DNA from 2 places in the Bacillus cereus group sp. MYBK79-1 genome. Region 1 is predicted to be linked to the other one. Evidence: a T-box and tRNA genes for the amino acid it is inferred to sense, from the RefSeq annotation. Region 1 holds a T-box; the other holds one or more tRNA genes.

Region 1 (16,247 bases):
CATATATTTAATAGTACTAGGATTATTTGTATTTTTAGTTGTAACGGTTATCCCAATTATTAAAGATCAAATCGATGCATTAATAGATAACTTACCGTATTTCGGTCATGAAATCGAACGAGCAGCACGTAGATTTGGAGAAAGTAATTTACTAGGGAAAATTCAAGAGAATTTAAATATTAATGTAGCGAGTATGGTAAAAGACTACACAGTTGATTTTACGAAGTCGTTATCATCAGTAACTGGAAATGTAACTGGATTTTTAAGCACTGTTACAGAGGTCGTTTTAACGTTTGTAATGGTTCCGTTTATATTGTTTTATCTTTTAAAAGATGGTGAACAATTACCGAATCACTTTTTAAAGTTTATTTCAGAGCAAAGACGACCAGCAGCGATGAGCATACTAGATGATATGCATTATGCGATTAGCTCGTATATTAGAGGGCAAATTATCGTTAGCTTGTTTATCGGTATTATGCTATTAATTGGTTACCTTATTATCGGTATTAAATATGCGGTACTACTTGCTATTTTAGCGATGATTGTAAATATCGTTCCGTACGTAGGACCAATTATCGCAATAACTCCAGCGTTAATTATCGCATTTATCGATTCGCCAGCAATGGTGTTAAAAGTAATTATCGTAATGATAGTTGTACAATTAGCAGAAGGTAAATTTATTTCTCCGCAGGTTATGGGGAAAAAATTAGACATTCACCCAATTACTATTATTTTTATTATTTTAACTGCCGGAAATTTATTTGGAATTATGGGGATTATTTTAGCAATTCCAGGATATGCGATATTAAAAGTGTTAGTAACGCATAGTTATAGATTTGTTAAGTTGAATACGTAAAAAAAGAGCTAAAACAGGTAATGTTGTTTTAGCTCTTTTTCATTTATACTCTTGTTGTAGTAAACCAATAAACCTTATGCGTAGGCTTTTAATTCAATAATAGGTAGATTGCTTTCCTTTAGTTTATAATCAAATATTAGATCGTCCATGCGAAAAGTAGCATCTACTTCAAGAGAAATGAAAGTACCCCCGATTTCTACTTGGTTTCCGTTCTCATTTTCAAAAGTGAGCGCACCGTCAAATGTTTCTATGTACTCATCGCAGGTGTATACATATATAGCGATAGGTGTGAAGTGTATAATTACCCCTAAAGTATCACCTTGACTTTTATCATCGTTCTTAAACACATCAATCTTAAACGTATCATTCTTTTTAGTAAACCAACCCAAAACATCACCTCGTTTTTGTAGTGCAAATCGATTATATATATTGATTATATATCTCTCGGAATAAATTGGTAATCACTATTGCTGAAATCTAACAAAAAAAGAAAATTCAGTTTTAGATGAACGAGAAATGTGATAAACTGTAAAAAATAACGAAAAGCGATGAAAGAGAAGAGTACATATTCGAAACTTTTCAGAGAGCTGATGTGTGGTGGAAATCAGTAAGGGATGAATATGGAATGGGCTCTAGAGCTTCTAGCTGAAATGAGTAGGCAAAGACGGTTACTTCACGTTAAGAAGTTGAAGTGAGCTATGATGATAGCTAATGAAGGTGGTACCGCGGGAGTTTCTCGTCCTTTTTTAAGGATGAGGGGCTCTTTTTATTTTGAGAAAGGAGGAGTTAGGTTGAGCGGAAAAATAATGTTAACAGGAATTAAGCCGACAGGTTATCCGCATTTAGGGAATTATATTGGCGCGATTAAACCTGCATTACAAATGTCAAAGAGTAATGAAGGAAAAGCATTGTATTTTATAGCTGATTATCATGCATTAAATGCTGTACATGATCCAGAAAAGTTCAGTAGTTATACGAAAGAGGTAGCAGCCACTTGGTTATCACTTGGAATTGGAGAAGATGTTATTTTCTACAGGCAAACAGAAGTACCGGAAATTCTAGAATTAGCTTGGATATTAGCTTGCCTAACTCCGAAAGGGCTTATGAACCGTGCCCATGCGTATAAAGCGAGGGTGGAGCAAAATAAAGAAGTGGGTTTAGAGGTAGATGCGGGAGTGAATATGGGATTATATACGTACCCGATTTTAATGGCAGCTGACATATTATTATTTCAAGCTACGCATGTACCAGTTGGAAAAGACCAAATTCCGCATATTGAAATTGCGCGTGATATTGCGACGTATTTTAATCATAAATTCGGCATGACATTTACACTTCCGCAGTATGTCATACAAGAAGAAGGTGCCATTTTACCTGGTCTTGATGGAAGAAAGATGAGTAAAAGTTACGGAAATGTGATCCCGTTATTTGCAGAACAAGAAAAACTACGAAAGTTAATCTTTAAAATTAAAACAGACTCCTCACTTCCGAATGAACAGAAAGAATTAGAAACGTTATTTACGATATATAAAGAATTTGCGACGGAAGATGAAATACAGTCGATGCGTGAAAAGTATGAAACTGGCATTGGATGGGGCGATGTGAAAAAAGAGTTATTGCGCGTTGTAGACCGCGAATTAGCCGGACCTCGTGAGAAATACGCTATGTATATGAATGAGCCAAATTTATTATACGAAGCGTTAGAAAAAGGTGCTGAGCGGGCAAGAGAAATCGCGAAGGTAAATTTAGCAAAAATAAAGAAACGGATTGGATTTGAGAGGGGATGCTGAGCGTTCCCTTATTTTTGCGTAATATCATTAGGTGAAGCAAAGAGTTCACATTTTCTTTCGAAACTTATGAGTTGCATATATGAAAAAGTATGCTAATATAGGGTTACTTATTAAATGTGTTTAATAAGTATAATTAAAGTCACTTATTAAAGATGTTTAATAAGTGTATCTCATATAATAAAAAAGGAGAGGATTGTATGAAAACGGAGAAAGAAAAGATGGTGGCAGGAGAAATGTATATTGCGGATGACGAAGAATTGGTAGCTGATAGGGTGGAGGCAAAACGTTTAACACGTCTTTATAATGAGGCGATGGAGACAGGAGATGAACAACATTTTACGTTATTAAATCAGCTTTTAGGTTCTTCAGCTGACGGAAAATCCCACATTAATCCTGATTTTCGTTGTGATTATGGATACAATATCCATGTTGGAAAGAGCTTTTTCGCAAATTTTAATTGTGTGATTTTGGACGTTTGTGAAGTGCGAATCGGTGATAATTGTATGTTTGCACCGGGTGTCCACATTTATACTGCTACGCATCCCTTGCATCCAGTTGAACGGAATTCTGGCAAAGAATATGGGAAGCCTGTAAAGATTGGTAATAATGTTTGGGTTGGCGGAGGAGCTATAATTAACCCTGGTATTTCAATTGGAGACAACGCTGTAATTGCTTCAGGGGCAGTTGTGACAAAAGATGTACCTAATAATGTAGTTGTTGGTGGTAATCCAGCTAAAGTTATTAAAACAATAGACTTATAGAAATCGTTTTTTACGGGTATATGAATAAACTGGTGTCTTATCGTATAGACAATGTGAAAGGTGTTTCATATGGAGAAATATAGTACGGACAATTATACAAAGACATTACTTGCCTCTCGAAATGCTCTTTTTCTCTTATTTGCTTTGCCAGGTGTCGCTTTTGCTACATGGATTTCAAGAACAGCATCTACTCGAGATATTTTAGCAGTGTCAAATGCAGAAATGGGCTGGATTTTATTCGGACTATCTGTCGGTTCAATAATTGGTTTACTAAGTGCAAGCCGCTTCATTGACTGTAAGGGAGCTAGAGACGTTATTATAGGCAGTATGTTTTTTATGATTGTTGGATTGATTTGTTTAGGGATAAATATTTATTTTGTTTCTAGTATGGGGGCTTTTAGTAGCTTACTAGTATTTGGAGTAGGGTACGGATTGGCGGAAGTCGCATTGAATGTAGAAGGCTCTTCCATTGAGCAGAAATTAGGAACAACTCTTCTTCCGAAATTCCATGGCTTTTTTAGTGTAGGAACTTTAGTAGGCGCGCTCAGTGGTTCTGTCGCAGCGTCGCTTCACATCCCGATTCTGTATCAGTTTCTTGCGATTTCGGTAGTGTTTGTATTACTTGTATGTATGGTGTATCGTTTTCTGCCACATGGAACAGGAAAGAAGGAGAAATTGCGGAACAAAAAGCGAGAGAAGCTTAAGACCTTACGTATGGAAAAAAAGGTGCTTTTAATTGGTCTATTTGTGCTTGGAATGGCATTTGCAGAAGGAAGTGCAAATGATTGGTTATCTATCGTGATGGTAGATGGACATGAGCAAAGTGTAGTGACAGGTTCTATTATGTACACAATTTTTGTATTGGCAATGACGTTAGCTCGTATGTGTAGCAGCTATTTCCTTGATCGATTCGGTCGTGTCGCTGTCGTACGTGCCACTATTATGATGGCGATTCTAGGAATTTCAATCGTAATATTTGGGAGTAATTCGTATTTTCTAGCATTTGGTGTAGTACTGTGGGGGATTGGTGCAGCGCTAGGGTTCCCAATTGGTCTGTCAGCTGCTGGAGATGACCGCGAAAATGCGACTTCTAATGTTGCTGCAGTTTCTATCATTGGTTATACCGCTTTTTTAGTCGGACCACCATTTTTAGGGATACTTGGGGAAGCATTCGGAATACGTAATGCCTTGCTAGCTGTTTTATTATTTGTTCTTTTGTCTGGAATTGTATCATCTGTTACGAGAGAGAATACATCAAGCTAAATAAGGATTGCATGCAGCGGAAATATATCATCTTTATTGCTTTAGAAAATGATGTATGATATATTGTCAACGCAACTTATTAAAAGAGTTTAATAAGTATGTTGATTAAGGTGGTGAGCGATTTGAGTGAACAATTTGTTACTCAAAAATCGATTAAAGAGACGATCCTTCGCGGCATTCGTACAGCTCTTCTAGAGCAAGGAAGTGCGACGAAAGTTGAACTTAGTAATACATTAGAAATTAGTTTTCCAACGATAAGTAAATTTATAGAAAATATGAAACAAGAAGGTGAAGTTACTTTAGTCGGTCTAGATGATTCAAGTGGCGGAAGAAGAGCGAAACGATATGCGTATAATCCAGAATATATGTTAGGATTAGCGATATTTTTAGAAAAAAATGAAACAAACTATACCATTTTTAACTGTTTAGGGGAAGTAAAAGAACAAGGAAGTACTTCAAGTGTATTAATGGATACTGGCGTGAATCTATTATCAAAACATATTGAAAATCTTATCGCTACATTCCCGAAAATAAGCTCTATATCAATTGGTGTGCCCGGTTCGGTTGATAATGGTCGTATTTTCTATATTCCTGGTTATGAAAAGTTCCAAAATTTCAATTTGAAAAGTCACTTGGAGGATCTGTTTTCAATACCTGTAGTAATAGAAAATGATATGAATGCCGCAGTGCTTGGTTATTATAAAGGCACTGGAAATAACGACAATTCATCTCTTGTGTATTTGTATTCAGGTCAAAATGGCCCAGGGGCAGGGATTATGATAAATGGAGATGTAGTACGAGGAAGCACCTTTTTCTCAGGAGAAGTATCTTTCGTTCCGCAGTATGATAATAAAAATTTCTTACAAGCTTTAAGAAGTGGAGACGAAGTTAACGATGCAAATAATCCAGAGAAATATAATATAGATGCTATTACCCGTTTAATAGCTACATGTATAGCTATTATTAACCCTCATACCTTTATCTTCTGTGATGATGAGGTGAACCAATTTGTAATAGATCAAATTGTAAAAACTTGTCCGCAGTACATTCCGGTAGAACATATTCCGAAAATAACAGTGAGCGATTGGAAAGAAGATTATTTATATGGACTAAAAAGTCTTGGACTTGATCTTATGATAACAAGAACAAGTAAAGAAAATTAAATATAAAAATGTTGGTTGAATACAGTAAAAGAAAAGGTGTCGATTATGAAAATTGAACATGTAGCAATTTGGGTGAATGATTTAGAAGCCATGCGTGAGTTCTATAAACAGTACTTCGGTGGTGAAGAAAATAGCTTATATCACAATCCGAAAAAGCAGTTTGAATCTTATTTCATAACTTTTGAAGGTGGTGCGCGTCTAGAACTTATGAGACAAGTAGGGATAGACGATAAAATAAAAACACAAACAGTAGGATATGCGCATATTGCTTTTTCTGTAGGTAGTAAAGAAAAGGTGAACGAATTAACGAATACATTAAGAGAAGCAGGATACCATGTGTTAAACGGCCCGCGTACTACAGGGGATGGTTACTATGAAAGTGTAGTAAGTGACCCTGAAGGAAATCAGATTGAGATAACAATCTAACTCTGAAGGGGATAATTCGGACTTACAGTGAAATAAAAAACCGCATTTCGCGTTATAATAACGGGAAATGCGGTTTTTTAATATGTAATGCTTTTTAATTGGAGTGCTGAAATTCTTTAATAATCTTCTCAATAACAGGAGGAAGATTGCTAGGTAACTCATCAAGCGGAAAGAAGTGTAGTTCTTTCGATTCCGTATGGTCGCATACAAGTTCACCATGGAACGTGCGGCAAATATAAACAACGAGTACACCGTGTACTTGATCGCCATTTGGATAGATTTGAAAGAAATCTGGTCCTGAGTATGTACGGAATGGTTCTGGATTTTTAATGATAAGTCCAGTCTCCTCATATACTTCTCGCTTTAAAGCGTCTTCTAACGTTTCATTATACTCTAAGGCGCCGCCAATAATGCCCCAGCGGTTAAAATCTGTGCGTAGCTGCAGTAATATTTTATTTTCCTCATTTAATATAATGGCGTGCGAACCTATTAAAATAAGTGGATGATTGCCTACTAAATTTCTCATGTCTTCAACATAACCCATATTTGTTCTCCTTATAGTTAATAATAATTAGGAAGTTCTTTTAACATTCTTTCTGTTTTACGTGCTGTAAAGGCTAAGTTATGATCATCTTTCGTTCTGAAAAATAAAGTACGTAAAAAGGTTTTAATGTTGGCACATAAAATACAATATTCATTTAGCGAAAGGCGTTTTCTAATTTGAGGAAGCCTTTTTATTTTTTTATAAATAATTGAAATTAACTCATCTTGTGGGAAATCATGATATAGCATCGATAGTAACGGTGTAACAATTCGTTCATCTTCATTATTATGAAAAAGATCCGATGGGATAAAAATTTTATTTAATAAACAATGAATTAATTCTTCATACCACTCAAAATTCGTATAAGAATTGTGAACAATTTCAGTAAAGGCATCAGATACGTGGGCAAGACAATGAACCCACCCTTTATTTTCAATATAGCCTCGAAAATCCGTTTCTAAGTTTGTGTATGTAATGAGTTTGTTTTTTATTTCTTGGATATCCGCCTCTGTAAAAAAGTAGTGCGAGTTAGCGAATTGGAGTATTAATGCAAGTAATGAAACAGTGTAAGAACGTGTGAAAACCCCATCTGTATGTGGGGAGTAAATGTCACAATATAAATACTCATCACTTAAACAAGTTTGCAACAGTAATTTCAGTTGATCATCCATAAGGAATTCATGATGAATGAAATGTGCAAAACATTTATATATAAGCTGGTAACGAACGTAACTATCAGTTGTTCCGACATACTGAAGCATATTGAGTGTTAACTCATTCATATCTATATGTTGCAGTTGCGTATAGTCATTTTGTTGTATAAGCTCTAACTGTTGTTGCAATGCTGTAATATCCAATGGAGAACCTCCTCCGCACTTTAAAGATGTGATGTTTTCTAGTATTCTATATATTCAAGGACAATCCTGCTCATGCAAGGAGAACAAGTAGAAATTCGAGTATGACATAGATGAGGGAAGTATATGATGACTATAGAACAGCTAGAAAAATATTTTAAAATAAGAAGAAATGCTTCTTCTATCATGATAAAAGAAAATAATGCGGAGCCTTTTACAAAAACGCAATTAGAAGAAATAATGCAGTATTGCGTTAATGAGGCTGAAAAAGAGGGAATAGAAAACTTACATTTTGAGGTTTCTTCAAAAAGCCCAAATTACGATGTGTATAAGAAATGCTTCGAAACGTATTCATTTGAATATATTACTGAAAACATGATTGTGTTTAAGGATATATATGAAGTAGAAGATATAGAAAGTGAAATTGATTTTAAGCTTATTGAAGAAGTAGGAGAAAATACATTTTATTCTCTTTGGAACGAAATGACGGAAGAACAAGTCACTTATGATCAATTTGTAAATATGATGCTACAAGAAATTGGTGAGCAATGGAAAGAGCATTGTTTAACAGCGAGTGTAGGTGAAGTGCCGATAGGAATTGTAATTCCCCATATTGAAAGAGGTACGTTAGAAGAAGGAAAACTCATGTATTTCGCAGTCGCTCCAAATATGCGAAATAAAGGGTATGAAGCAGCATTCTTTACAGGAGCAATGTTTGTCTTAAAGGAAATAGGCGCATCTTATTATATTGGCGAGACAAATGTGCAAAATGAATGGATGAAGGATGTTTTTGAAAAGAACGGATGTCAGCTGCTGAGTTGTACTGAGCGATATGTGAGGAAGTTTTAGGAGGATGAAAAAGGTTCTTGAACTTGTTTAACGGGAATCCGTGTACAAATTTTGAACAAGTAAAAGAACTCTTTGCCTGTTTGTAAGATAAAAAGAAAAATGAGAACGACAAAATAGATATTCCTATAATACAATAGAGAAAGATTCGATTATACGAGAAAGCGTTGGTGAAAGAATGGAGCAGCAAAGAAATTGGTTACAAGCAACTGTAGAAAGAAATGAAGACAATACGTTATATATAAAGTGGGAAAATAATATAGAGGAAGTTCGCATTTACTGGAGTACTTCATCAGAGCATATTGAGGAAAATGGAGAATTACTTGCAACGGTAAATGGAGAATCATCATGTACAATTGAAAATCCGAGTGAAAATGAGCGTCCATATTTTAGACTAGTAGGAAGTAATGGACAAGCAGTGACAGTAGCTGAGCGTAGATTGCCATTACAAGGCGCGTTTAACTTCCGTGATATGGGAGGTTATGAAACGACTGAAGGACGTAAAGTAAAATGGGGCAAGTTGTACCGTTCTGAAGAATTAGCAGGATTAACAGAGTGGGATATCGACTATTTACAAAAGTCTGGCTTAAAGTTAATTTGTGACTACCGTACAGACTTTGAAGTGAAGCATAAGCCGAATCCAGAGATTACGGGTGCTCGCCAAGTATGCTTACCAGTTATGCAAGATTTAGCGAAAGACTTGAACATAAATGAATTTTTCCAAGTTGGTGACCTTTCTATGTTAGGGAAGCCAGGCGAGTACCTTGTGAAAATGAATCAAGATTTCGTAAGTGGTAATGAAGCATTCGTGAGCTTCTTAAACTTAGCGCAAAACCCAGAAAACTTACCGTTAGTAAACCACTGTACAGCTGGAAAAGACCGCACTGGATTCGGATCAGCACTATTATTACTTTTACTAGGTGTACCGGAAAAAACAGTAATGGAAGACTATTTACTAAGTAACGGTTTCCGTGAAAAGTTAAATGAAAAAATGATGGCCTTTTTAGGTGCAAAACTACAAAACGATGAAAGTAGAGCGATATTAGGTGCAATGTTTGAAGCGCGCGCTGAATATTTACAAGCTGCGATTGATGAAGTGAAAAAGCAATATGGTTCAGTTGAAGCGTATGCTGAAAAAGCACTTGGCTTTACGAAAGAGTCGTTAGAGGAAATGAAAGTGTTATTGTTAGAGGATAAATAATGAGGATGGAGGCTAATTGGATTAGCCTCCTGTTTCTATTATGAAATTTTTCGTTGCCTAATAACTCCTATTACAATTGGAATAACTGTCCCAATTAACAATATCGGTAAAAATAATTTTCCGAAACCGCCGCTCCAATTTAAAGCGATTGAAATTGTTTCAAATAGGATGAAAGCAAAAATAAGTAAACAGACATTTTTTAATTGATTAAGCATTTTTCTACTATTTAAATAAAACTCTTTAGCATTTGATTCATTCAGTCTTTGTGGGTAGTTATGAACTTCTGGAAACTTTTCTAAAGTTTGCATTAAAAGGAGTATGAAAAGCCCTATTCCTGGCAAAAGCAAAAGTTCCCACTTTAATCCCCAGCGATCTACAGCACCATATGCGTTATAATGTGCGGGTACTTCCTCGGGTAATCTTCCCCAAATAATGATCAGAAAAATGATTGATCCAAAGAACAATGAATATCCAATGATATCTCCAACCCATTCACTTTTTGTTTTTGGGATTGTTATTTTAGGTCTTCCCCATGAATTTACTATGTTGTTCCGCCCCTTTCTATTCCTGTATTACCTTTTTAAAAATTTGATTCATTATCCAAATTATCTCAAATTTATAGTATTTTCACAATTAATTATTTTTGAATAACATAACTCGTTTGCCTAAAAGCAACTTTAAGTTCTCTGTACAGCTACGATTCGTAAAGGGAAAAAGTTCGACTTAAGAGAGAATTAATGAGAAAATACAAGTTGTAAATAACGTACTAGTTGAGGAGAGCATAATGAAATATAAAGTTATATTATTCGACGTAGATGATACATTATTAGATTTTCCTGAAACGGAAAGAAATGCTTTGCATAACGCGTTTGTACAGTTCGGGATGCCTACAGGGTATAATGATTATCTTGCAAGTTATAAAGAGATTAGTAATGGATTATGGAGAAATTTAGAAAATAAAATGATTACGCTAAGTGAATTAGCGGTAGATCGATTTAGACAATTATTTTCCCTTCATAATATAGAAGTAGATGCACAGCAATTTAGTGATGTATACCTTGAAAACTTAGGGAAAGAAGTACACCTTATAGAAGGTGCAGTGCAATTATGTGAGAAACTACAAGGTTGCAAGTTAGGTATTATTACGAATGGATATACGAAGGTGCAACAATCTAGAATCGGAAATTCGCCTTTATGTAATTTCTTTGATCATATTATTATTTCAGAAGAGGTTGGTCATCAAAAACCAGCACGTGAGATTTTTGATTATGCATTTGAGAAGTTTGGGATTACTGATAAATCAAGTGTATTAATCGTTGGAGATTCTTTAACTTCTGATATGAAAGGCGGAGAAGTTTACGGCATTGATACGTGTTGGTATAATCCGAGTTTGAAAGAAAATATGACAGGTGTTAAGCCGACTTATGAAGTGGAGAGCTTGCTACAAATTTTAGGAATTGTGGAAGTGGCGGAAGAAAAGGTAGTTTCATTTTAATCGTGTTGATATATTTTGAGTTACGGTAGATATATTGGGAAAATCGTCGATATAATTTGAGTTGCGTTCAATTTATAGGTACGATCGGTGTAATAACTAGAGGTGAGTGAAAGATGTTAACGTTTTTATTTGAGTTAGACAAGAGTATTCCGCAGAAGGATGAACCACGGTATGCCGCTTATGCAAATGGCTTTATTGAAGGAGATTTAACGATTCGCGCGAGTGACAGCGTATTTTTTCAGAAGCCATGCATGAAGGTTGCAGAGCTTGGCATTTATTTAGGACAGTGGATGGAACAAGTACAATACGGTCAAAACGTACATATGAATTATGAAACGAGTGACCGTGAGGAAGTAATTCTCGGATTCTTCTATGAAGAGGAAGATCAGTGGAGAGTTTCTTCCAGTTGGCAACAATTTGAACTTCAAGAGCGTATATCCACTACAGCATTAGTAGAGAGCGTTCAACGCTATTTGAATGAGCTCAATAAGGAACTGCGCGCGATAGAATATCCCGTTACGTTTGATCAGTACTTAAGAGGAGAGCGAATGATGAAGCTTTCTTACAAACGACTGTGTGATAGTAAAGCGGATACGACGTCGATAGAGGTTTATAATGAAAGCGAAAGAGTAGGCGTAGTACGGGGCTATTATAAAAATATGTTGATGAAAGTGCTAGACTTTATTCCGAAAGTCGGTAGTAATATCATTTATGAAATAAAGGATAGTAAGGACAATATTCGCGTCATTGCAAAGGATGTAAGTAGGCAGCGCCAAAGAAGGATTTTAGTAACGTACATCAATAATAATGATGCAGAGCATGAAATACTTGTATGTGATGGAAAGTTATTGGATGCAAATTTCATATTTACCTTTACATATAAGACAGAAGAATATGTTGTTCACAAAACTTCAATTGGGCTTGGAAAGTTATTACGAAACGGCTACGTAATCGCAGATTGGAATATTCGTCTTGAAGAAGATATGTATGATATCGAGATGGATGTATATGATGAAGATTATATAAAGGATCAATATTTACTGTTAGGCGTATTTCATGCTGTTTTGTATGGGTGATAAATGAGAAATACCGGCATTCTTCATGGGAAGGATGCCGGTATTTTTATATGATTTTGTGTCCTCAATTAATCCTCAAAAATAAAAATCTCATCAATTGTACTATGAAGTGCCTTCGCTATATCGTGAGCGAGTTGTAAGGAAGGGTTATATTTTCCTTTTTCGAGATGGCTAATTGTTTCACGGCGTACACCAACACTTTTTGCTAAATCCTCTTGTGTCATATGTAACTTGGCTCGGTATTCTTTTATTTTCGTTATGAACGCCATGGTGCATCTTCCATTTCATCAACAGGTTTATCGTAAAAGAACATAGAGAAGCCGAACGTAAGAATGAGCGTGCCGAAAATAAGGGCGATATCAATCTCTTGTAGCGTAGGGTTTGGAAATAACATTTCAATAAACATAATAATAGCAGTAGTTAGTAATGTAACGATAAAGGCATTGCGGCACGATTTATTGACGATTTGTTCAAATAGTTCATCGTGTTGAACCGTTCTATACGTTGTGAAAAAGGAGAAGAAACAGAACATAGTAAACAATCCTTTTTCATAAAAAAAGCCGAGGAAACCGAAGAAACCGAGAAATCCTAAATATTTAATCCAAGTTGTTTTCACGATAGATTCTCCTTTCGATGTTAGAAATAAATCACGTTATGTTATAAATATATCACATATAGAAATGTATAGTAATAATAGTTTTCCAATTCTTTTCATAATAATAGTAAAAAGAGGAAATATACTGCGAAATAAAGAGGATAATATTGTAAAATGATTGTAAGGAGGGGGAGGAAGGCATGCTAACTTGGATCATGATCGTTGCATTACTTGTAGTAATTACTGTAGTGGCGACGGTGTTAATTGGGCGAAATGGTGATGCGAATTATAGTAAAGCGACAAAAGGGAATATTAAACGGCTGACGATGATTTATATAATACTAGCTGTCGTTTTAATCGTTGGATTAGGTTTGTATATTTATTTTAAAGGTTGAAAAAACTGAAAAAATATAAAAATCTAAAAATAGAAGTATGCTATAATATTAATATAGTTATTTGGTAATTAAGGAAAGGATTGGATGGAATGATTGAAATTACGAATGTGTCAAAAAGTTATAACGGGTCTACTTATGCAGTAAAAGATTTAAGTTTATCAGTGCCTAGCGGAGAAATTTTTGGATTTTTAGGGCCGAATGGTGCGGGTAAATCAACGACAATTAAGATGATTACTGGTATTCATGGGGTGGACAAAGGGACGATTACGATTAACGGTATTGATATTATGAAAAATCCGATGGAAGCAAAAAAGACGTTTGGTTATGTCCCTGATAGCCCAGATATGTTTTTACGATTAAAGGGAATTGAATATTTAAACTTTATGGCAGATATGTATGAGGTACCGAAAGAAGTACGACAAGAACGAATCGAGTCTTTAGCAAAGAAATTTGATCTTTACAATGCGTTATCGGATCAAATTCAAAGTTACTCGCACGGTATGAGACAAAAAATCGTTATTATTGGTGTGCTCGTGCATGAGCCAGATGTATGGATTTTAGACGAACCGTTAACGGGGCTTGATCCGAAATCTGCATATATATTAAAAGAAATGATGAGAGAACATGCGGATAAAGGGAAGATTGTATTTTTCTCTACTCACGTATTAGAAGTAGCTGAAAAAATATGTGACCGCGTTGCGATTATTAATAGGGGGAATTTGCAGTTTAAAGGAAATTTAGATGAAATGAGAGATCATTTTAAATCCAATGAATCACTTGAAAAAATGTTCTTGGAGATGACGGGCAATGAGTAAAATTTGGACGTTAACGAAAGTATTATTAAAATTAAATTATGCAGATTTTATAACAGATAAGAAGAAGCGATGGGCGTATGTATTTTCATTTGCAGCCATTTTATTTGTCGGCTTTTTACTGTTTGGTTCTATCACGCACGCAATGTATGAGGGAATGATACATTTAGGGCAAAATCCGGGAATGATTATCGCAATGGGACTTGCGATTGCGAGTATATGGGTATTTTTAATGAGTATCACGAACATTTTAACTGTATTTTACTACAGCAATGATATTGAAATGTTACTACCGTTACCATTAAAACCAGCGCAAATTATTTCTGCAAAATTTCTAACAGTATTAATTACACAATACGTAATGAGTTCATTTATTTTATTACCGATCTTTATTACGTATGGGTTAAAAAGTGGCGCATTTATTACATATTACATATATATGATTTTCATTTACTTACTTTTCCCGATTGTGCCGTTAGTATTAGCGTCGTTACTGATGACAGTTATTATGAGGTATACGAATATAGCGAAAAATAAAGATCGAGGAAATATATTTATTGGAATCGTAAGTATACTATTTATTGTAGGAATTAATGTATTTTTACAGTGGAAAAATAAAAGTTCGTTTTCTGAAGATGCAATCACGAATTACCTAGCGAACAACGAATCTTCTCTTTTAGTACAAATGACAAACTATTTTCCAACTACATATTTCGGAGCAGTGGCATTAGTAGAAAATGCAAATTGGAAGGGTCCTTTATACGTAATCATCTTTGCACTTATTTCATTTGTATTCTTTGTGTTGTTTTATTACATTGCAGAGCGTACATATTTAAAAGGGGTTATTGGACTTTCAACGAGTACAGCAAAAAAAGAGGTCATTTCAGCAGAAGGTTTACAGAAATCAACGGTACAAAGTTCACATTTAAAAGCGTATGTGAAAAAAGAATTTAAAACGTTATTCCGTACACCACAATTTTTCTTAAATTGTATCGTACAAACTTTCGTTATGCCGATTATGTTATTCTTTGTTTTATTCGTGCAAGATGGGAATTTAAAGTGGATCACAGGGTATATTGATAATCCAGAATCAGCAGGACTTGCAATTGGCGTTGGTCTTTGCGCATCGCTATTTTTAATGGGAAGTAACGTCATCGCAACAACTTCATTCTCACGTGATGGAAGCTCTTGGTTTGTGAATCGATATTTACCAGTAAAAGCTTCGGATATCTTTTTTGCGAAAGCAATCACTGCTTGGTTAATTAATGTAATTATTTTGGCGGTATTCGGTATTACGATGGCAGTTGTAGCGGGGATTTCTCCTGTCTTCATGATACTTTGGTTTTTACTAAGTGCGAACGGGTTACTGTTAATTAATTTAATCGGTACACGCTGGGATGCACAAACTGCAGATATACATTGGGATACAGAGCAGAAATTATTTAAGAGCCGATATACAACTTTGTGGAATTTTTTAGCTAATATTTTAATAGCTTTAGTTATTGTAGCAGGAGTAAGTTTATTATACTTCTTCCTTCAAGTAGGACTGTGGATTATGTTTATCGTTTTATTTGTAATGTTTACGATTGTAAATTATATTTTCATTAAAATTTTAAAATTAGGTGCCGAACGTATATTGTCAAATATTGAATAAAAAGATAGATCCTCTGTATTCGTGCAGAGGATCTATGTATAGATGGAGGAGAAATGGTGAAGAAAATAGCAATTGTAACAGGGGCAACTCGTCTGAATGGAATTGGTGCAGCTGTATGCAAGGTGCTTGCTCAAGAAGGGATAGACATTTTTTTCACGTACTGGTCTCAGTATGATAAAGCGATGCCGTGGGGAATGCATGACAAAGAGCCCTTTTTGTTGAAAGAGGAGATTGAAAGTTTAGGTGTTCGATGTGAAATGGCAGAAATCAATTTATCGCAGTCGTATTCGCCCAATCGTTTGTTTTATATGGTCTCAGAACGTTTAGGTGATCCATCTATTTTAATTAATAATGCAGCGTATGCTAATCATACGAGAATTGAAGAATTAAATGTAGAACAGTTAGATAAACATTATACAGTGAATGTTCGCGCTACGATGTTATTAAGTTCATTATTTATAAAACATTATGCACTGAAAAAGAGTGGAAGTATTATTAATCTTACTTCAGGACAGT
Region 2 (5,436 bases), on a different contig from region 1:
GAATCTGCCCCCCTCCACCATTCTTAATTAATGGGCTATAGCCAAGCGGTAAGGCAACGGACTTTGACTCCGTCATGCGCTGGTTCGAATCCAGCTAGCCCAGCCATTAAGAGCCATTAGCTCAGTTGGTAGAGCATCTGACTTTTAATCAGAGGGTCGAAGGTTCGAATCCTTCATGGCTCACCATTTTAAATAAATATGCGGGTGTGGCGGAATTGGCAGACGCACTAGACTTAGGATCTAGCGCCTTTGGCGTGGGGGTTCGACTCCCTTCACCCGCACTTTTAATAAAATAACTCAAACATGTCTTGCGGAAGTAGTTCAGTGGTAGAATACAACCTTGCCAAGGTTGGGGTCGCGGGTTCGAATCCCGTCTTCCGCTCCAATTTTCAATATGACATGCCGGGGTGGCGGAACAGGCAGACGCACAGGACTTAAAATCCTGCGGTGGGTGACCACCGTGCGGGTTCGACCCCCGCCCTCGGCACCATATGCGCCCGTAGCTCAATTGGATAGAGCGTTTGACTACGGATCAAGAGGTTAGGGGTTCGACTCCTCTCGGGCGCGCTTTTATTTACGGGAAGTGGCTCAGCTTGGTAGAGCACCTGGTTTGGGACCAGGGGGTCGCAGGTTCAAATCCTGTCTTCCCGATATTCCCAAAAACATGGGGCCTTAGCTCAGCTGGGAGAGCGCCTGCCTTGCACGCAGGAGGTCAGCGGTTCGATCCCGCTAGGCTCCACTTTATTTATTATATGTCTCGGAGGTATACCCAAGTTCGGCTGAAGGGATCGGTCTTGAAAACCGACAGGCGGTGAGAATCGCGCGGGGGTTCGAATCCCTCTACCTCCTCCATTTTCTTTTTAAATGGTTTAGATACATATAATAATAAATTTTTTATTTTTTCCTTCATGGAGGTATACCCAAGTTCGGCTGAAGGGATCGGTCTTGAAAACCGACAGGCGGCGAGAGTCGCGCGGGGGTTCGAATCCCTCTACCTCCTCCATTTTTTAAAAACATTATATTGTCGCGGGGTGGAGCAGCACGGTAGCTCGTCGGGCTCATAACCCGAAGGTCGCAGGTTCAAATCCTGTCCCCGCAACCAAATGGTCCCGTGGTGTAGTGGTTAACATGCCTGCCTGTCACGCAGGAGATCGCCGGTTCGACCCCGGTCGGGACCGCCATTTATGTTGGCTCGGTAGCTCAGTCGGTAGAGCAGAGGACTGAAAATCCTCGTGTCGGCGGTTCGATTCCGTCCCGAGCCACCATTTTTTTATGCCGACTTAGCTCAATTGGTAGAGCAACTGACTTGTAATCAGTAGGTTGGGGGTTCAAGTCCTCTAGTCGGCATCCTTTAGGGGCATAGTTTAAAGGTAGAACTGAGGTCTCCAAAACCTCCAGTGTGGGTTCGATTCCTACTGCCCCTGTTTAAAGTATATGGGCCTATAGCTCAGCTGGTTAGAGCGCACGCCTGATAAGCGTGAGGTCGATGGTTCGAGTCCATTTAGGCCCACCATATATATTATTCCGCAGTAGCTCAGTGGTAGAGCTATCGGCTGTTAACCGATCGGTCGTAGGTTCGAGTCCTACCTGCGGAGCCATGGCCCGTTGGTCAAGTGGTTAAGACACCGCCCTTTCACGGCGGTAACACGGGTTCGAATCCCGTACGGGTCATAAAAAAAGAGTCAGCATATTGCTGACTCTTTTTTATTTTGTAGAATCCTCCTTTATCAACTGATTTTCCTGAAATAAATAAAGGGATTTAGGAAAAGCTATGGTATGTATAAAAAGGAGGAGACAAAAATGACACGAGTGAGAGATATTATGAGTACTCATATTGTACATTGTACACCGCTAGACAATGTATATGAGGCTGCTGTAAAGATGAAAGAAGAATCGATTGGATTGATTCCAGTTGTTGAAAATGAACAAGTTGTTGGGCTTGTTACGGACCGAGATTTAGTTGTTCGAGGGATTGCTGAGAAACATCCTGGATCTAATAAAATTACAAATGTAATGACAACAAACATTGTTTCAGTCTCTCCAGATGATTCTATTGAAAAAGCTACAGAGTTAATGGCACAGTATCAAATTAGACGATTACCAGTAGTTGAGGGTGGTCAACTGGTTGGGATGCTAGCACTAGGTGATTTAGCTATAAGAGAATCGGCAGATGATCAAGCTGGATTTGCTTTAAGTGAAATTTCGGAGCATACGGAATGAAGAGAGACTTTCATTAGTGGGATAAGTTACGTATAAAAATCAGATGCATTATTCTAGTATATATGGATTAAACTAATATGTTAGCATGATGTATCTGAGCCATTATATAATAAGTGTATAGTTAGTAATTTCGACAGTTTATTTAAATTTGTCATTCTTAATTTTAAATAAGAGAAAAAATGATATACTGATAGATATAAGTATTATGAAAAATTTTGAATATAGCAATATTTATTGTTAATGATGTAATAATGGATTAATATTTCCTATGTAGATAAAAGGGAAGGGGAATTATATGAGGGCTATACAGCGCGATCCAAATTGGAATTTGGTTACAGATACATATATAGAGCCAAATAATTTCGCTGAATTATTTTCTTTGCTTGTACCTTGTCATCCAAAAGGTGAAGGGAAAGAACGGACTATATTAGTTTGGAAAGAAAAAGAATTTTATAAAGAAGAAAATTTAGCTTCATTTATCGTATATGGAATGAATAAAGTAAAGAATTTACCGCAGTTTCATAAAGATGAAATTCCAACTTTAGTACGTATTCTTCGTTTATGCCAAGAGATTGGTTGGTATGAAGAAGCAAATACTTTTATGGTAACTCAAGGACTATCTGAGTTTGTTCATACTTCATTGGAATATGAAACGTGGGATCTTTTGACGCAAGCGGTTGCTTTAAACTATTTAATTATTAAATATCGTATTGGTGAATTGACTGATGGGGATGTAGAAATTTGGGATAGAGTTAAATTTAATGAGAAATGTATAACGAATTGTAAACATCTATTATCTCATAAAGAAGTATTGGAATTTACATTCTTTTATATGTGTAAGAGAGCTAAATTACTATCAAAAGAACAATTGAATAGTGATATGATGAGTCTAGCGATGTATTGTAATACGTTTGTGTATGACTTATACACACATGACTTATTACGAAAATATCGTAAATGTACAGACTTCCTATCATATTATGGACCTAGTCAAGCGGTGTTAGCTTGTCAAAGAGCTGTACTTTCTCAAATTTCAGATCGATTAGACCCATTGAAAACTACTCATGTAGATGATTATTTATATGTAATGAAAGAAATGATGGAGCATATGACGATAGGAATAATGGATCGATATGATCATTTTATCGGAAAGTTATTATCATATGTGCCATTTTTCGAAATGATTCAAGTTCCACAACATGCATATTATTGTGAAGAATTATTGTATATTTGTAAGGGCATTGAATATAAAGAAGAAATATTACGCAATTATATATTTATACAATTACATGATTGTTTACCATCATTCTTTAAACTATTTCTTAAAAATAAACGTTATGCAACGATTCACGATATTCTGTTCTATTGGTGTGACGATGAGCAAAGAATGAGCTTAGAAAAAAAATATAATCTTAGTTTTATTTATGAAAAATATGCTTGCGGATAAAGAGCATTTTCTATATAAATTAAAAAGGATCTCAAGTTTATGTGAGATCCTTTTTTTATTAGTAAAGCAAGGAGAACGTAATTAAGACGAGAAATAACATGCCATAAAGGAGAAATTGTGCAGTATAACTTCCTTGTATACCAAAAAAACTATTTATTTTTGCATATAAATTCAATATATATTTTATCGGATTATCTTTGAAAGATTGGTACAAAGTGTCTCCTCTTTCTAAGCTTCTTGTTCGTGTTTTTTGTTAGTAGGAACATGAATGTATCTAGCTATGAATAATAAAACAGCCATAAAAAATACAGGAAATACGGTAGATAAATAAAAACCATTACTAATAATATTTGCTATTAGGGCACTTAATAGAAAGATGGCATTATAAATATGGGCAATTTTTTGTTTAAGTTGAACTTGAAAAGATTCCATCATAATTTCTAAAGCAACAAAAGCAATGATAATAGATAAAAATACAGTATTTGTATTGTAAATGATTAAACAACAGATTAAACCTAAAAAGGCTAAGTATTCAATTAAGAGAGGTATATTGATATTGCGTGACATACAATTTACCTAACTAAATATGGCAGTGGGTTTACTGCATTTGTTTTTTCAAAATTCCATTCTCCATTGTGTAATTCAAAATGAAGATGTTGCCCGTATGAATGACCTGTGTTTCCCATATGACCTACTAATTGTCCAGCTTGTACTTGATCACCAGCTTGTACAGTGCGATCTTTCATGTGAGCATAGACTGTTGTATATAATTTCCCGTTTATTTGATGGGCGATGAACACAACATTGCCATAGCTAGCTGAATAATATGATTTCACAACTTTGCCTGCAGCCGCCGCCTGGATAGAGACATTACCTGGAGCTGCAATATCTATACCGTAATGCATCTGTTCCCAACGCATATCAAAGGTTGAGCTAATTCTTCCTTGAGTAGGGAATTTGAAAACTGCTGGAATGGAAGCAGTTTGGGCTTTTTGAACTTGTGCTTGATTTTGCACTACATAATGTTTTGCCACGTATCCGTATCCTGTGCCAAAACGAATTTTATACCAAGTTCCTACAGTTTCCACTACTTGTAGTTGTGTTCCATTTTGTAATGAACCAAGTAGTGCACTACTTGTACTAGCGGTGCTACGTACATTAAGTTTAGGTGTTGCAACTGTGTATTTTGTATTATTTTGAACTGTGATACCTTTTACTAAAGGCTGTGAACCATTAGAAACGAATGCTTTTTGTACGTAACCTGTTTTGCCATTATGTAAAATTTTATACCAATCGCCTTGTTCTTCTTGAATGGTAACGAATTTTCCATTTGGTAATACATCTAAAATTGAAGATTCTAAATTAGGTTCAGATCGAACATTTAATGCATTGGCATTAACGATATATTGATTATTAGATTGAAGTTTGTTTTTTAGTAGAATAGAATCTTTTTGTACGTAACCTACTTTATTATTAACAGATACTTTATACCAACCATTAGTTGTTTCAAGTATGTTCACCTTCGTATTAAAGCGAATTGTATCAATTGATGAGCTATTTGCGTTATCTTTTGTATGTAAGGCTACCTGATCGACTTTTACATATCCAGTTTTCACATTAGATAATTGTTCAGCGTTGGCTGTTTGTACATTTGTTTCTCCCATAGAAGGAAGTAAAGAAGCAATTGCGACAGTAGTTGCTGTTAAAGCAGTAGCTTTCATATTCATATAATAGAGACCTCCTCTAGTTGTATAGTTGTAATTTTATTA

What was found. The T-box of region 1 lies ahead of ACTFOB_RS21605 (tryptophan--tRNA ligase). A T-box ahead of a tRNA ligase gene usually reads a tRNA of that ligase, here a tRNA-Trp.
Region 2: it encodes a tRNA-Trp, which carries the amino acid that the T-box ahead of ACTFOB_RS21605 (tryptophan--tRNA ligase) is inferred to sense. The anticodon was not compared.

The regions. Positions count from the first base shown of each region.
Region 1 is NZ_JBQAEO010000017.1:15,339-31,585, forward strand. Features, by position in the region: gene ACTFOB_RS21595 (AI-2E family transporter) at 1-856, shown strand, start outside; gene ACTFOB_RS21600 (hypothetical protein) at 931-1,245, opposite strand; T-box leader at 1,396-1,603, shown strand; gene ACTFOB_RS21605 (tryptophan--tRNA ligase) at 1,609-2,646, shown strand; gene ACTFOB_RS21610 (maltose O-acetyltransferase) at 2,844-3,407, shown strand; gene ACTFOB_RS21615 (MFS transporter) at 3,477-4,670, shown strand; gene ACTFOB_RS21620 (ROK family protein) at 4,793-5,833, shown strand; gene ACTFOB_RS21625 (VOC family protein) at 5,879-6,259, shown strand; gene ACTFOB_RS21630 (NUDIX hydrolase) at 6,354-6,803, opposite strand; gene ACTFOB_RS21635 (DUF2785 domain-containing protein) at 6,821-7,660, opposite strand; gene ACTFOB_RS21640 (GNAT family N-acetyltransferase) at 7,784-8,506, shown strand; gene ACTFOB_RS21645 (tyrosine-protein phosphatase) at 8,682-9,704, shown strand; gene ACTFOB_RS21650 (DUF1648 domain-containing protein) at 9,743-10,168, opposite strand; gene ACTFOB_RS21655 (YjjG family noncanonical pyrimidine nucleotidase) at 10,489-11,199, shown strand; gene ACTFOB_RS21660 (tubby C-terminal domain-like protein) at 11,313-12,275, shown strand; gene ACTFOB_RS21665 (helix-turn-helix transcriptional regulator) at 12,344-12,544, opposite strand; gene ACTFOB_RS21670 (DUF3796 domain-containing protein) at 12,532-12,891, opposite strand; gene ACTFOB_RS21675 (hypothetical protein) at 13,071-13,265, shown strand; gene ACTFOB_RS21680 (ABC transporter ATP-binding protein) at 13,355-14,080, shown strand; gene ACTFOB_RS21685 (putative ABC transporter permease subunit) at 14,073-15,731, shown strand; gene ACTFOB_RS21690 (SDR family oxidoreductase) at 15,788-16,247, shown strand, end outside.
Region 2 is NZ_JBQAEO010000003.1:262-5,697, forward strand. Features, by position in the region: tRNA gene ACTFOB_RS06755 (tRNA-Tyr) at 1-20, shown strand, start outside; tRNA gene ACTFOB_RS06760 (tRNA-Gln) at 32-106, shown strand; tRNA gene ACTFOB_RS06765 (tRNA-Lys) at 111-186, shown strand; tRNA gene ACTFOB_RS06770 (tRNA-Leu) at 201-281, shown strand; tRNA gene ACTFOB_RS06775 (tRNA-Gly) at 311-385, shown strand; tRNA gene ACTFOB_RS06780 (tRNA-Leu) at 402-490, shown strand; tRNA gene ACTFOB_RS06785 (tRNA-Arg) at 494-567, shown strand; tRNA gene ACTFOB_RS06790 (tRNA-Pro) at 578-651, shown strand; tRNA gene ACTFOB_RS06795 (tRNA-Ala) at 667-739, shown strand; tRNA gene ACTFOB_RS06800 (tRNA-Ser) at 760-852, shown strand; tRNA gene ACTFOB_RS06805 (tRNA-Ser) at 911-1,003, shown strand; tRNA gene ACTFOB_RS06810 (tRNA-Met) at 1,026-1,102, shown strand; tRNA gene ACTFOB_RS06815 (tRNA-Asp) at 1,106-1,181, shown strand; tRNA gene ACTFOB_RS06820 (tRNA-Phe) at 1,190-1,265, shown strand; tRNA gene ACTFOB_RS06825 (tRNA-Thr) at 1,275-1,347, shown strand; tRNA gene ACTFOB_RS06830 (tRNA-Trp) at 1,354-1,424, shown strand; tRNA gene ACTFOB_RS06835 (tRNA-Ile) at 1,437-1,513, shown strand; tRNA gene ACTFOB_RS06840 (tRNA-Asn) at 1,524-1,598, shown strand; tRNA gene ACTFOB_RS06845 (tRNA-Glu) at 1,600-1,671, shown strand; gene ACTFOB_RS06850 (CBS domain-containing protein) at 1,801-2,220, shown strand; gene ACTFOB_RS06855 (DUF3965 domain-containing protein) at 2,516-3,667, shown strand; gene ACTFOB_RS06860 (hypothetical protein) at 3,896-4,234, opposite strand; gene ACTFOB_RS06865 (SH3 domain-containing protein) at 4,240-5,394, opposite strand.